DNA from 2 places in the Paenibacillus sp. FSL R5-0744 genome. Region 1 is predicted to be linked to the other one. Evidence: predicted binding sites of a transcription regulator. Region 1 holds the regulator's gene; the other holds the start of a gene.
What was found. Region 1 encodes NrdR, which represses ribonucleotide reductase genes. Its sites were predicted from a motif close to AACACNATATATNGTGTT; they were not measured.
Positions count from the first base shown of each region.

Region 2: the regulator NrdR is predicted to act here: its motif matches at 4,108-4,125, upstream of nrdI (class Ib ribonucleoside-diphosphate reductase assembly flavoprotein NrdI).

Region 1 covers NZ_CP150228.1:2,103,063-2,110,824, forward strand. The annotation lists gene polA (DNA polymerase I) at 1-1,576, shown strand, start outside; gene mutM (DNA-formamidopyrimidine glycosylase) at 1,629-2,465, shown strand; gene MKY19_RS09080 (MntP/YtaF family protein) at 2,593-3,339, shown strand; gene coaE (dephospho-CoA kinase) at 3,349-3,945, shown strand; gene MKY19_RS09090 (lytic transglycosylase domain-containing protein) at 3,942-4,505, shown strand; gene MKY19_RS09095 (alpha/beta-type small acid-soluble spore protein) at 4,585-4,803, opposite strand; gene nrdR (transcriptional regulator NrdR) at 4,968-5,444, shown strand; tRNA gene MKY19_RS09105 (tRNA-Ala) at 5,604-5,679, shown strand; tRNA gene MKY19_RS09110 (tRNA-Lys) at 5,690-5,762, shown strand; gene MKY19_RS09115 (hypothetical protein) at 6,279-6,500, opposite strand; gene MKY19_RS09120 (hypothetical protein) at 6,684-7,514, opposite strand.
Region 2 covers NZ_CP150228.1:1,558,108-1,565,869, forward strand. The annotation lists gene MKY19_RS06935 (hypothetical protein) at 183-542, shown strand; gene nrdF (class 1b ribonucleoside-diphosphate reductase subunit beta) at 607-1,566, opposite strand; gene nrdE (class 1b ribonucleoside-diphosphate reductase subunit alpha) at 1,606-3,690, opposite strand; gene nrdI (class Ib ribonucleoside-diphosphate reductase assembly flavoprotein NrdI) at 3,677-4,036, opposite strand; gene sigK (RNA polymerase sporulation sigma factor SigK) at 4,518-5,219, shown strand; gene MKY19_RS06960 (hypothetical protein) at 5,316-5,600, shown strand; gene MKY19_RS06965 (hypothetical protein) at 5,805-6,095, shown strand.

The DNA.
Region 1 (7,762 bases):
AGCGGCTGCGAAGCTACGCGACTGGTTAGGAGATGAGAAGGCTCCGAAGAGCGGATATGATCTTCACCGTGCTGATTTGGCACTGCATTGGCAGGGGATTGCTTTTGCAGGTGCAGCCCATGATGTGCAGCTGGCGGCTTATTTGCTGGATCCGACGGAAGCTAATCAGAACCTAAACGATCTCGCTACGAAATACGGCTTGCCAAGATTGTCACCTGATGAAGATGTATTTGGTAAAGGCGCCAAATATAAGATTCCTGAGCTTGAAATCTTAGGAAATCACGTCGCACGTAAGAGTGCTGCGGTACTTGGCATCGCCCAGAAACAACAGCAGGAATTGATCGAAACGGCGATGACAGGACTGTTCGAGGATCTCGAAATGCCATTATCACGTATTCTTGCGGATATGGAGAAACAGGGGATTGCAGTCAATGAAGGAGATCTTAAAGAGTTAGGAAAAGAATTCGAAGCTCAGATTTCAAAGCTGGTCACCGAAATTTATGAAATTTGTGGCACAGAGTTTAATTTGAATTCACCAAAGCAGTTGGGCGAGATCTTATTTGTAAAACTGGGTCTTCCTGTCGTCAAGAAGACGAAGACCGGATATTCAACAGACGCAGAGGTGCTGGAAAAGTTAGCACCGTATCACGATGTGGTACGTTTGATTCTACAATATCGCACGATTGCCAAATTGCAATCCACCTATGTAGAGGGGCTGCTCAAGGAAATTTCCCCGAAAACAGGGAAGGTGCATACATTCTATCGGCAGACGATTGCTGCGACAGGACGTCTTAGCAGCCAATTTCCGAACCTGCAGAACATTCCAATCCGCTTAGAAGAAGGACGTAAAATCCGTAAAGTGTTTGTTCCATCCGAACCGGGCTGGTCCATTCTGGCGGCGGACTATTCGCAGATTGAACTACGGGTACTTGCGCACATCTCCGGTGATGAGCGGATGAAGGAAGCTTTTCTCCATGATATGGATATTCACACGAAGACAGCGATGGATGTATTTGGAGTTACCGCCGATCAGGTTGATAGCAATATGCGTCGTGCTGCTAAAGCCGTTAACTTTGGTATCGTGTACGGAATCAGTGATTATGGTCTGTCGCAGAACTTGAATATTCCTCGCAAAGAAGCCGCTCAATTTATTGAGCAGTATTTCGAGGTATACCAAGGTGTACGTCGATATATGGATGATATCGTAGTTGATGCAAGGAAACATGGTTATGTAACCACGCTGCTGGAACGCCGTCGTTACTTGCCTGAGATTAATGCGAAGAACTTTAATTTACGTTCTTTTGCGGAACGTACAGCAATGAATACACCTATACAAGGAACTGCCGCTGATATTATTAAGCTGGCGATGGTGCATATGGACAAGGCGCTATTTGAGCGTGGGCTAAAGAGCCGTATGTTGCTTCAGGTACACGATGAGCTTGTATTCGAGGTGCCAGAGGATGAAATGGAGCTCATGAAGACGCTTTTGCCGGAAGTAATGGGTGGAGCATTGCAGTTATCGGTGCCGCTTAAAGCAGAGGTAAGTTTTGGTAGCAACTGGTACGAAGCGAAATAGGCTCCCTTTAAGGTGTGCATATCAGCTATAATGTAGTTGAGGTGAAGACATCATGCCGGAATTACCGGAAGTAGAGACAGTCAAGAGAACACTGAATGATTTAGTTAATGGAAAGCAGATAGAGAGTGTAACCGTCCGGTTGGCCCGGATTATTCAGCGGCCGGATGATATTCAGGCTTTTGCCAACCTGCTCGCAGGTCATAGCATTGTTAATGTTGAACGAAGAGGGAAATTTTTGCGCATCGTGTTAGACGGTTTGGTGCTGGTATCTCATTTACGGATGGAGGGCCGTTACGGACTTTTTTCGAACGAAGATCCACTGGACAAGCATACGCATGTGATATTCCATTTTACCGATGGCACTGAGCTGCGTTACACGGATGTTCGTCAGTTTGGTACAATGCATCTTTTTCAGATTGGTGAAGACCTCCAGCTGCCTCCTCTTAATAAGCTAGGACAGGAGCCGCTGGAGCCATCCTTTACGCCGGAGAGGTTTAAGAAGATTGTATCAGGCAAAAGCACAAAAATTAAATCGCTGCTGCTGAATCAGGAATATATCGTCGGCATAGGTAATATTTATGTAGATGAGTCGTTACATCGTGCAGGGATACATCCTGAAGTCAGCGCCAAAGATCTTTCGGATGAGCAACTTGATCAGCTGCATCACGCTATTGTCAGTACGCTGACGGAAGCGGTAAACGCTGGTGGTTCGTCTGTAAAATCATATGTGAATGGTCAAGGTGAGAGCGGCACTTATCAGCAACAGCTGTTGATTTACGGTCGTAAAGATCAGCCGTGTAACCACTGTGGAACGATGATTGAGAAAACGGTTGTAGGTGGCCGCGGCACGCATTATTGTCCAAGCTGTCAGCGTAAGGTTGAAAACTGAAGAAGTAATTAGGTTGGCACCCACTACTTGTCCCGCCCATATACTGTGTGAAGAATGCTTAATAGAGAACGGAAGCTGAATGAAGTGTATTCTTCAGTGTTCCGGTTCTTCACAGGAGGGATTGCGGGTGCTCAGCCCATTTTTTTCACTAATATTACTGGCTTTTGCTTTGAGTTTGGATGGTTTTGGCGTTGGTATTACATATGGACTGCGTAAAATGAAAATACCATTGCTCTCCATTCTGATTATCTCGCTTTGTTCGGGGGTAGTTATCTGTGTATCTATGCAAGTGGGTGTTCTGCTTGCTAAGGTAGTGTCTCCACATGCAGCTTCTGAGGTTGGCGCTGTTATACTCGTGCTAATGGGGTGCTGGTCGCTCGTCCAGATGTTAATGCAGAAAGAGAAGGAACAGACAGGTGAGCGTAAAGTAGGTAGTGAAGAAAATGTGCTATCCACAGAAGCTCGGGCAGAGGTAGCTGTTGATACTGAAGATGTTGTAGAACAGGTTACCATGGCTCCTGAGCAGGCAAAGTCGGCTGTCTTTTCCCTTGAGTTACGACGATTGGGGATTGTTGTACAGATCTTACGTACTCCGTCTTCTGCAGATATGGATGATTCCGGGAGTATTTCTTCGATGGAGGCTATGCTGCTCGGGATTGCCCTCTCTCTAGATGCTTTTGGAGCTGGACTTGGCGCAGCATTGCTGGGGTTCAATCCGATATGGACATCACTTACAATTGCTCTGTTTAGTGGTACATTTCTATTGCTGGGCATGAAGACTGGATTAAGATTCGCCGGGAACTACTGGATGAAGCATGCTGCTGCACTACCCGCGTTATTATTAATTACAATGGGAATACTGAAGCTATTATGAGGTGAGTACATGATTATTGGCTTAACCGGAGGCATTGCATCCGGAAAAAGCACGGTGTCCGCACTGCTTGTGAGCAAGGGAGCGAGGCTGGTTGACGCGGATGTGATCGCCAGAGAAGTTATGCTCCCCGGTCATGAGGTGCTGGCTGCGGCTGTGAAACAATTCGGAAGCGAGATCCTCTCTTCGGATGGCACACTGAATAGGGGCAAGCTGGGGGACATTGTATTTCAAGACCCGGCGGCCCTGCAAGCCCTGAACAATCTGACGCATCCCGCAATCCGGCGGGAGATTAAAGAACGTATGAACAGCATGGAGGAAGAAGATCCAAAGAAGTTAACAATTGTGGATATCCCTCTTCTTTTCGAATCAGGACTCGAGAACATGTTCCATGAAATACTGGTGGTCTACGTGCCTCGTGAAGTGCAAATCGCTCGATTAATGGAACGTAACGGACTTTCTATAGAACAAGCAGAAGCACGCTTAAATGCACAGATGGATATTGAAGCGAAGCGTAACAAAGCGGACTATATCATTGACAACAGTGGCGAACTTGCGCACACTGAGCAACAGGTTGCTGTTCTTTGGGACAGGCTGGGCTTATCATGAAATGGTTACGTAAAAAAAGAGTCCTTCTTCTGTTATTCATTGGTTTTACTGCGATATTGTTTCTGAGTACGAACTGGATGTCCTGGTTTTATCCGATCCATTATAAAGATGAGATCCGTAAGCACAGCGTTAGGTACGATATTGACCCATTTCTAGTGGCTTCGATTATCCGAGTGGAAACGAACTTCAAAACTGGACGAGAATCCAGAAAAGGTGCTATAGGTTTAATGCAGCTTATGCCGGATACCGCCAAATGGGCCCTTGAAAAGGCCAAGCTTCCTGATGTTTCTATGGAGGAGCTAAAGCATGAACCATCAGCAAATATTGAATTAGGTACCTGGTATCTTTCAACATTATCCCGTCAATTCGAAGGTAAACCTACAGCGGTTATCGCTGCATATAATGCTGGACCGGGTAAAGTTCAAAAATGGCTGGATGAGGGGATCTGGGATGGAACGGATGCTACGATTAAGGATATTCCGTTTGGTGAAACCCGCCATTATGTACAGCGCGTCAACTATTACTATGATCAGTACACGGATATTTACAACGAATTCTAAAACCGTGTTATGTATAAAAAGAAGCATTAAACGATCTTGCGATCGTTTAATACTTCTTCAGTAAGCTTATGTGGACAGGTTATTTGTATTGACCTGCCAATTGTTGTTCTGCCAGGGTTACAAGACGTTTAGTGATGTAACCACCGATCGAACCATTTTCATAAGAAGTTTTATTGCCTTGGTAACCATCTGGGGAAAGCGTGATTCCGAGTTCTTGGGCAACTTCATATTTAAGTTGTTCCAAAGCACCACGGGAATTTGGAGCTACAAGGTTATTGGAGCTGTTGTTTTGGCTCATTGCTGTTCACCTCCTCTGTTGGTAACTGTATTATGTGCCGGACTTGCCATAATCATTACAATAAAAAAACGGTGATTTCTGGAAAAAATGAATTAGCCATTTAAAAGCCGGATGTTTAACATACCGGGACTAAAAACATTATGTAATAGGAAGTGATGAAGCTTATGAAATGCCCTTACTGCGATCACACAAATACTAAAGTGCTCGACTCGCGACCAGCGAATGAGAATAAGTCCATCCGCCGCAGGCGTGAATGTGAGCGTTGCAGCAAACGGTTTACAACCTTTGAAATGATCGAGGAAACACCGTTAATCGTGATCAAAAAAGACGGCAGCCGCGAGGAGTTCAGCCGTGATAAAATACTGCGTGGTCTTATCCGTGCTTGCGAGAAACGCCCCGTCTCTGTAGAACGTCTAGAGAAGATCGTATCTGAGGTAGAGAAATCCCTACGCGGTATCGCCGTAGCTGAGGTGGAGAGCCAACAGATCGGTGAGTTGGTTATGGAGCAGCTCTATCCAGTAGATGAAGTCGCCTACGTTCGCTTTGCTTCCGTATACCGCCAGTTTAAGGACATTAACATGTTTATGAAGGAACTGAAGGGTCTGCTATCTAAGAGCACTGGGGATCTGGACAGATTGTAGAGTTGTGGCTAGTCTAATGACTAAAAAAAGTGTTGACAGCGAAGGCGATTTTTTATATTATATAGGAGTCGCCTACGGCGCTTGGATTTGTCAGAATGACTTAAATACACCGAACTGAATTTTAGAATGTGTGATTACATACATCTGAAAATTACGTTTGGGGCCATAGCTCAGCTGGGAGAGCGCATCGCTGGCAGCGATGAGGTCAGGGGTTCGATCCCCCTTGGCTCCACCAAACTTCATATGGACTCTTAGCTCAGTTGGTAGAGCAGTAGACTCTTAATCTATTTGTCCAGGGTTCGAGCCCCTGAGAGTCCATCCTAAAAAAACGGCAGAAATGCCGTTTTTTTTGTTGTTCAGGAAGCGGAGTGACGATTTATTTGGTTTTGATCGTGGTATAGTTTGGGTAGATAAATCGTACAATGCAAAGAGAGCCGTGCGGAAACACGGCTCCCAGTGCAATAGCCGCTTTTAAGGGCGGCGGCTTTCAGGTATTACGGGCAGAAATAGACCGCATCCTTTGGACTAGGGCGGTCTATTTCTTTTTGAGGTAATTCAGAAGCTCAATGCTAAAAAGGTAGAACAAGTTGAAATGCAGGCTCTCCAGACCTATATTCCTGTTTGGCGCGAGGTATTTAAGAAAGCTTCTACTGCTAAAAAGAAAATGATGCTTAGTACGATCATTGAGTGTGTTAGGGTTTACCGAGATTCAGTAGAACTGACGTTAAAATTGAACATTAGCTCGTTTTTAGCGACTTCAAGTGTAAGTAGTCTAAAAGGTAATGATTATGATTTGAATGCTGGCAAGCAAGTGCATGGCATTCATTATGGAAATCAGTTTTCAGGCATTTTCCAGCCTAATTCATCATCCCACACGGCATCGATATCATCCAGGTGAACATGCCATTCACCACCGTCTACTTTTCTACGTATCTCGGTCAAACATTTCAACCAATGAAATAAATCGTTCAGCAAATCTTCAATCTGATCCGTCATGGACAGCTTGGTAGCGCCAGCAAAGATCTCCGTTGATCTGGACGAATCGAATTTGTACACTGTGAAAGACTCCGCCCGGTCTTTCCCTTCAAAATCCTGATCATAACGTTGGACAATGGCTGTGATTGCTTGTTGTTCGCTTTCTGTTAGGACGTATTCCCTCGTGCATGTGTAATAAATAGAAACACTGATAAGTCATTCCCCCCAAACATAGAAATGGATGCGATATCCAGTTCCTGTTTATTACCCTCCAAAAGTCGAAAGCAAACTAGGCCAAACCTGCATTCTGGCGCCGCATGAAGGACAATTCATTTCCCCGGCCAAATACGGCAATTGGTTCAAAAAAGAGGAATCGCCCAGCTGATCGGCTCGCTCCGCCAGTATTTGATGTTCCGCTTCAACGAATGCCTCAACGGGAGTAACCTCTTGTGCTGCCTGAAGGGGTTCGAATACCGGATCTTCCGCGAATGCTTGTATACGACCGCCTTCTCCGCTCGGCCACAAGTAAGCCTCTTGATTACATGCTCCGCAAACGGCCACATATTCGTCGCCAGCCGTAAAATTCAGAAACATGTTTGCCACGCTCTGGGATTCCCGATAAGCCGCGTCGGCAATGAGAACATATCTTTTTTCGGTATCGCTGCTTATTTCTTGTTTGGCGTAGGCCAACATCTCTGCAACAAGCGAAGCAAGCTCCGTTATCGCTTTTAAGTAAGATTGGTACATCTCCGCGCAAACCTCATTTCCCGCTTCAGCAGCGAGTTCGTTCCAATCCGAGGGATACGGCTCAGATCTTGTTTTGTCATGGCACGACTCGATAATCCCGCAAGTGATGTAGATTTCATGGCGCACTTCCATATTTTTTGATGCGAGAGCAAGTTTGGCCAGATAAGGTACTGCCGCGTAAGTGACAGTATAGATCGTATTTTGGTGATATAAGTGCTCCTGGAATAGCTCGTCGAAAACTTCTTTATCGAAATCAAGCATCAGACGCTCCAACAGTTCAGGTACCATTTCGCCCGACTCGTAAGGACCGGTTAGCTTGCCCCACAGTTCGCTGTTTAATTGTAACAAGAGGAATCACTCCCATCCCTATTCAAGTGGATACATTTTCTATATTATCCTATAAGATCGGCGGGCCCTGAATAGGGCTTAAAGCCTAGGACGATTCCCCTTAATTCCACATCAAATGCCAAGATTTGTTCATGGGTCTAGTCGTTTTAGACTCCCGTGACGGGTAGACGGAGAATGTGCAGGGCGTAGCGTATCCCCCTAGGCTCTATTTCCATAACATGAAGAAAAGCCAATTCTACTGAAATGGC
Region 2 (7,762 bases), 540 kb from region 1:
ATAATAATATAGGTAATATGTATTAGTTAATATTCTAGAAAGGGTGTTGTTATAAAAACGATACAGGAAGTAGATGTCGTCGCCCTGAAAAAGCCTGGGGCGGGTATTTTTTGTCTGTGAAGTTACATACATTTCATCTCTATTATTAAAAAATAACGTTAAAACTTGGAGGAAAAATAATTATGTCATACACAATTAAGTACAACCAAAATGAGAACCATATCGATGTAGTATCTATTGATTTTTCAGCTGAAGATGTTCCAGGATACCTGAAAGATTTTGAAAATATCATGAAGCTTGTTAAACCTAAATTTACAGGAACAACTGATGTAACTGATTCTAAAAGTGTACTTACTCCTGAGGTTGCAGCTATGCTAGCCCCTACTGGTGCGATGGCGAGTGAAGCTGGTCAAGCAGGATGGGCTTATGTAACTAAAAACCCAATTTGGAAGATGCAATTGAAACGTATTTTTGGTAGAGATTTTGCAGATGCTTACGATACCTACGAAGAAGCTAGAACATACCTGAAAAGCTTGCAATAATCTAATCTTACAGTTAGCAAAAAGTGCGGAGAATTTTCTCCGCACTTTTTTGCTTTATCTATATTTAAAATTGAAAATCTTCATCTTTCAGCGGTTCCACGTTAAGCGCCCGGACGTATCCGTTACCTTTTTTCGAGAAGAAATCATGCTGCTTGGTGTGGGTACTGATGCCATTCTGAACAATCGGGTTGATCTCTTCCTCGTCGAATAGCGGATCATGCCCCAGATTCATCATGGCTTTGTTAGCATTGTATCTAAGGAAGGTCTTGACCTCGTCCACCAGTCCGATGGGAGCGTAGATCTGCTCGGTATAACGTTCTTCATTCTCATGTAGCAGTGTAAGGAGGTCTACCAGCTTCTGGTGTAGCTCACGCTGCTCGTCATCTGGTAGCCCATCAAAGATCTCCTGCGCCAGCACACCGACATATACGCCATGGATGCTCTCATCGCGCAGAATAAGGTCGATGATCTCACCGCTGCATGTCATTTTGCCTTGGCCAGCTAGATAAAGCGGGTAGAAGAAGCCACTGTAGAACAAGTAGCTCTCGAGCAGCACTGAGGCTGCCATGGCAAGGTACAGATCTTTGGGTGAATCTATTTTTTTGTAATATTGTGATATGGTCTCTGCCTTGAACTGCAGATAAGGGTTCTCTTCAACCCAGCGGAACACACTGTCAATCTCCTCTGTGGAGGACAAAGTGGTGAAAATGCTACTGTACGATTTGGCGTGAATCTGTTCCATCATGCCCATAAAGCCAAGCACAGCCTTGCGCTGAAGACCTTCGACATGCTCCATAATCTGCGGCATACCTACTCCGCCTTGAATCGTATCCAGCAGTGTGAGTCCGCCGAGTACCTTCATATAGGAGTCCTTTTCTTGCTCACTGAGCGTGAGCCAGGACATTTTATCATCGGATAATGGAATTTCATCGTCCGTCCAGAATTGCATAATGTTCTGATTCCAGAACATCAATGAGAAATCGTCGTCAGGACGGTTCCAGTTAACGGCTTGGATAGCGGTCATAATATGGCAATCTCCTTTTCTGCGGCTATAGCCTTCCAGTTAGATCGAGCAGGTGAGGCATTCCTCAACAGACAGCTTTTTGGTCCGGGTGTAATACAGCGACTTCAGGCCTTTATGCGCCGCGTACAGATAGGAACGGGCCAGTTCTCTGGTTGAGACATCACTGTTCACATGCAGAACGGTCGAGATGCCCTGGTCGATATGGGGCTGAATTTCCGCGATCAAATCGATCACCTTGAACTGATCCATTTGGTAAGCCGATTTATAGAAAAATACATTGTCTGGACGCAGGTACGGCATCGGATAGTAAGTCGTTGAATTAGCATAAGTCCGTGTCTCAATCTGCTCTACAATAGGCATAACGCTTGAAGTAGCATTTTGAATATAGGAAATGCTGGCTGTCGGCGCAATTGCTAAACGGTAAGCATGGTACAAGCCATTTGCTTTTACTGCATCCCGCAGTTGTTCCCAGTCCGTAGGGGATGGGATGAAAATATCTCCGAACAACTCTTGTACTCTTGGCGTTACAGGGCGGTAATCCGTAGTCAGGTAACGCTCAAAATAAGCTCCTGTAGCATAATCAGAAGCCTCAAATCCATGGAAAGACCGGCCGGTTGCAGCAGCGATCTCCATGCTTTTCTCCAGTGAATGGTAGTTCATGGTCATGAAGAAGGTCCGGGCAAAATCGCGAGCCTGTTCGCTTTCATAAGCGATCTTGTTCTTGGCCAGATAGCCGTGCAGATTCATGACGCCGAGACCGACGGAGTGCATCTCTTTGTTAGCTTTGGCTACGCCTGGGGCATTAGAGATGCTGGTCATATCGCTGACTGCAGTCAAGGCGATCATGCCTTCATGTACCGATTCACGGATTTTGCCATGCTCCATCACGTTGACAATGTTCAAGGAAGCCAGATTGCAGCTTACATCACGGCGGATGGTATCTTCCTGTCCGTAGTCAGCAATTTCTGAGGTCTCCTGCAGCTGGAAGATTTCTGTGCAGAGGTTGGACATTTTGATCTGTCCGACGTTTTTCAGGGCATGGGCCTCATTGGCGTTGCTCTTGTTCATAATATATGGATAGCCAGATTCCAGCTGGATCATGGCGATTTTGGTCAGCATATCCCGTGCGCTCATGGCCTTTCTCTTTTTGACACGTGGATCGGCTAGCAGCTTATCATACATTTCATCCAAATCCATGTCATCAAGATGTGTGCCATAAGCCTTGTACACACTGTAAGGGGCAAATACATGGAGCGGTTCATTGTCCTTCGCCAGCTTATAGAAGCGATTCGGAATGATCAGGCCGATGGACAGGGTTTTGAGTCTTGTTTTTTCGTCGGCGTTGATCTTCTTACTGTCGAGAAATTCAAGAACATCCCATCCAAAAATATTGTAGTAGGCGGCTCCAGAACCTTTACGTTGACCCATCTGGTCAGCATAGGAGAAGCCGTCCTCCATCAGCTTGAGCACAGGTATAATGCCCTTAGCCGCATCCTCGACACCCTTGATTGTCTCTCCGCGGGAACGAAGCTTGGACAGGTTGACAGCCACGCCACCGCCGATCTTCGAGAGCTGCATGCAGGTGTTGAGCACATAGTTGATCGAATTAAGCGAGTCGTCCATTTCGATAAGGAAGCAGGAGACAAGCTCACCGCGACGACTCTTGCCGGCGTTTAAGAAGGTTGGGGTCGCTGGCTGCAGACGCTGCTCCATCATCGAACGGGCAAGCATGCCAGCAGAAGCGGCGTTCCCGCGTCCTAGGTGAAGGGCAACTGCCGCCACACGGTCCGGATAATGCTCCAGATATTGCTTGCGGTCATTGCTTTTTACAGCGTAATCCGTATAGAACTTCGAAGCAGCCATATAGGATGGAAAGCTGAAGTTGTAAGAATGGGTAATTTGGTAGACATCTTCAATCTCAGCCAAGCTGTACTGTTCGTAAAAATTTTCGTAGAAATCCTGTTCAATCATATAATCAACCTTGGCTTTTGTATTCTCAAAAACCAAGCTCCGCCGTTCTACATCCCGCATAAATTCGGCTACTGCCTCAAGGTCTTTATCCAATTGAAAGAAACCACTTTCGTCTCTCTTCATCAACATGTTGTTTAGTTCAATATGCCGCAACTCGGCTCACCTCCTGTTTAATTCGTTCCACATCACCAAATGTGCCCGATAGCTCAAATTTACCGATAACTGGTACATTGTACCGATCTGCAATCAAGTCTGCGCTATGCGCGAACAGCTCGCCCCAGTTCTTGTTGCCGCTGGCGGCGATGCCTTTCAAATTGGAATAATTGTTCTTCAAGAAAGTAGACACCTTCTCTGGAATCTGTCCAAAGCCGGTGGTATATGTAATAAGCACATAGGGCTCGTCAATGGTCATATGCTCTTCAATCTGCACAGCTGGCAGCTTAAGCTTACCAATGAAGCGTTTGACGTTTCCGGTTTTTGAATCGTATGCGACTAGCATGGAGTCTCTCCCCCTGTATATATTACTGTAAAGATTGAATAGATAAGCTATAAATACTGGAAAATCATATGCATACTATATTTAGTGTGCGTTGTTTATTTTAATCACTATATGTTGAAAAGTCAACATGAAAAGTGCTTCCTAACTAGTTGAAAATCGGTCTAGTAAACGCTCTATTAAAGTGTTGATATCCCGGAAATACGCAGGCTGGAGCGGTTTGCTAAGGCAGCTGTACTGTTTTTCGTGCTGGATCTTGCTGCATCTTTTTTATCATGACAAACTAGCGTCACTCCGTTGAGCAGAACTGGGAGCAGATGGATGAGATCATTAATGAAGCTAAAGCGGAGAGACTAACAATGGGTTTGTACAATTTCCCCCGTACATGCACTTCTAGGCATCTACCCACATACAATAAGATGACCATGAACCCGTAAGGCTAACAGATCGGTTTCATTGTACAAGTGCGGGAGGTGTCGCCAAGTTGCCTGGATTCTTAAGTACGATCGCGTTGCTAATCAAAGAACTGACGTTGCTGGTATCCTACGTAAGGAACAACGCATTTCCACAGCCGCTCTCGGAGCAGGAGGAAAGCAAATACTTAGGCATGATGGCTGAAGGGGATGCTAAAGCCCGAAATTTGCTTATCGAGCACAATTTGAGACTTGTCGCCCATATAGTAAAAAAATTCGATAACACCGGAGAAGACATGGAGGATTTAATCTCCATCGGCACCATCGGCTTGATTAAAGCTATCGAGAGCTACCGCCCGAACAAAGGGACAAAACTGGCCACATTTGCGGCTCGTTGTATTGAAAATGAAATTCTGATGCATTTAAGATCATTGAAGAAAACGCGGAAAGACGTGTCCCTGCACGATCCAATTGGGACAGACAAGGAAGGTAATGAAATTACACTTATCGATATCCTTGGCTCCGAGGCGGATGATGTCATTAAAGAAGTGGATCTTAAGATCGAAAAGAGTAAGATTTATCGTAATCTCGATATACTGGATGATCGGGAAAAGGAAGTTGTCGTGGGGCGGTTTGGATTGGATACAGGTGGAGAAGAGAGGACACAGCGGGAAATTGCTAAGGAGTTAGGGATCTCGCGGAGTTATGTTTCGCGGATAGAGAAAAGGGCGCTGATGAAGTTGTATCATGAGTTTTATAAGGCGAAGCGGTAGGATCTAAGATAATAACTAAAGATTCACTATAGAGTATTTTAGAAGCGACTTTCCAACAGGGGAGTTGCTTTTTTGTTAATTAATTAGTTGGGCTAAATGAACATAAAAAAGCATATTCAGAAAATTAACTTTGTAACTGCTGAGGGTTGTTTTATGACATACAAAGAAATATATGATCTCCATATTCAATTGTTACATGTATATGAGAACAATGAAAAGCATCAAGGTCCATATCAGAAGCAACTTAATTATTTTAAGAGGCAGTTTTTTATAGCTGAAGATATAGTTCAACGAATTTTTGTTCTAAATCAGTTAATAAAAATTCATGAAAAAAGTAGAGAAATAAAGATAAATTGGTGTTCAGAAGAATACTTTAAATGATGACAAGATTTAATATATGTTTTGAATGTAGGAATAAGCTTCTAAATAGATAACTCTAAAATGATCGCTAGCAAAAAAAAGAGTAGTAATAATTGTCGCAAGACTTATTTCTACAAGAGTTGAAATGATGTAGTAATAATATGGATATGATGAAAATATATTTTTGAGTCACTAACTAATAGATGGGATCTTGGAGGTAAATGCATGAACAATCCAACGAGTAGACATATGATGGATAAACCCTACATTAAAGACGTGATTCGTGAACTTACACTTCTGGGATATGAGGACGATGAGGCTACGAAAATTCTAATCAAATACTATAGACCATTAAAGAGGAGCTGGGGTTTTGGACCAAATGCTCACAATTTCGCAAAAGAAATCGATTTAATTCATAAAGCTGTTATCAAGAAATTTGATCCTTCTGAACCTGGTCAGATTTTTATAGGTCATTTGAAAAATCGAATAAAATCAAATCTGAAAGATAAGCCTTGAATTGAGGGATAGAATGCAGATAACCATTCCCATAGGGGCCCCCAAGATAATATATAGATAGTTGTGGAAGTATCGTGTTAAGTATTTGAATATTCTGGTATGGGGAGATTAACGAATTGAAGTCTTTATTAAGAGAATCCCTTTTTACTTCTACAAGCCAAGTGAAAATAGTCATGATATCGGTGAGTTAAGCCAATATAGAATGGGAATTATAAGAGATCATTCTCTTTTCAATTAATCCGATGAATGTCAAGTTGGATTTAAATACCATCTTTCTATACCCGATTGATCAGACGGGATATGTGTGTCAAACTCAAGGCTTCTTAATTGGATTTACTACTTGGAATTGACAGAACAATTGAATATAGCTGAGAAAACACCAGAGTGTCTTATCATTAACTACAATTTTGCTCTAGTAAAGGAGGTTTAGAGCCGGTAATATTCGAACTTGAAGAAGCTTTTTAAATGATTTTATTTACCGCTGAGGTAATGAATTTGAACTCAGAGGTACCTTTCCATGTGATAAAGAAGGACGTTCCATTTTGAAATGGATAGGTGTTGATATTCAAAATACTTCTAGAATTTGGGCCAAAGTAGATAAAGAGAAACTACCCTTCCTCTGACAAAAAGTGATGATCAGTATTTAGGCTCATTTCAGGAGCGGAGTCTATGGGTAACCGAATATGGACAACGCTTTATTTTTTCAAAATCAAGTCTTGATTGATACTTGGGCTATAAAATAAAAATTATTCAAATAGAAGAACTTATGAAGTAGAGATAGTAATAAAAAAAAGACATTTTTTAGTTTTAAAATGATTAATTGTTGGTCATCTAGAATGTTAAGGTGTTTTTTATTATTTATACAGACATATGAAATCAGTACAAACATTCCATTTTAATCTGTGGTCTAAAATTTCGTTCGGAGAGCTAGAGATCTACATCCTCTATGCAGTTATTGAGTTTCACTCAAAATTTGCATATTTAGATCTGGAGTTGTGGAAAAAAAAGAAAATTGATAAATTGTGTATTTAATGCGGCTTTCTGTAATCAAAAGGCACAAGGCAATCAGAAGTAGGGAAAGATAGGCTTTACTTATATACCTAGAAAAGATGCATACACTGAACATGAACTAAAACAGCTATTTATAAATGAACAACAGTTTTTAGCTTTTGTTGTAGAACACGGCTTAAACCAAAAAAAATAGATAATCCAATTGGATTATCTTGTATTTACTTCTTATCGTAGTTTATATAACAACGCTCGCTACACGTTGTCATATTGGCTTTAATTAAAGGTGGATCAGAGTTATCGACTATGTTCTCTACCAAAGACTAGCATAATATTTTACAAGAGAAGGTTATTTTCATTTATACATGATTCTCGACGTGAAGTAAGATAGCAGACGCCATAGTACATAAGCGTTTACTACAGTTACGGAAGCGCTGAACATGAAATAGATGTTTTTACATCCAGGCGCTCAAGGTGGGAATGAAAGCAGAAAATCCGAAAGTACCAGATTGGTTGCGGATCTCGGGCGAGTAAAAGGAAGCAATCTCCTTCCAATTGGTTCACCAACAACATTTTTGTTTGGTCGTTTTGGACCACCCGAAAAATCAACAAACTAAGACTGCACGGGGCCTCAATTAGCCTTTGGGACTTTTTATTCT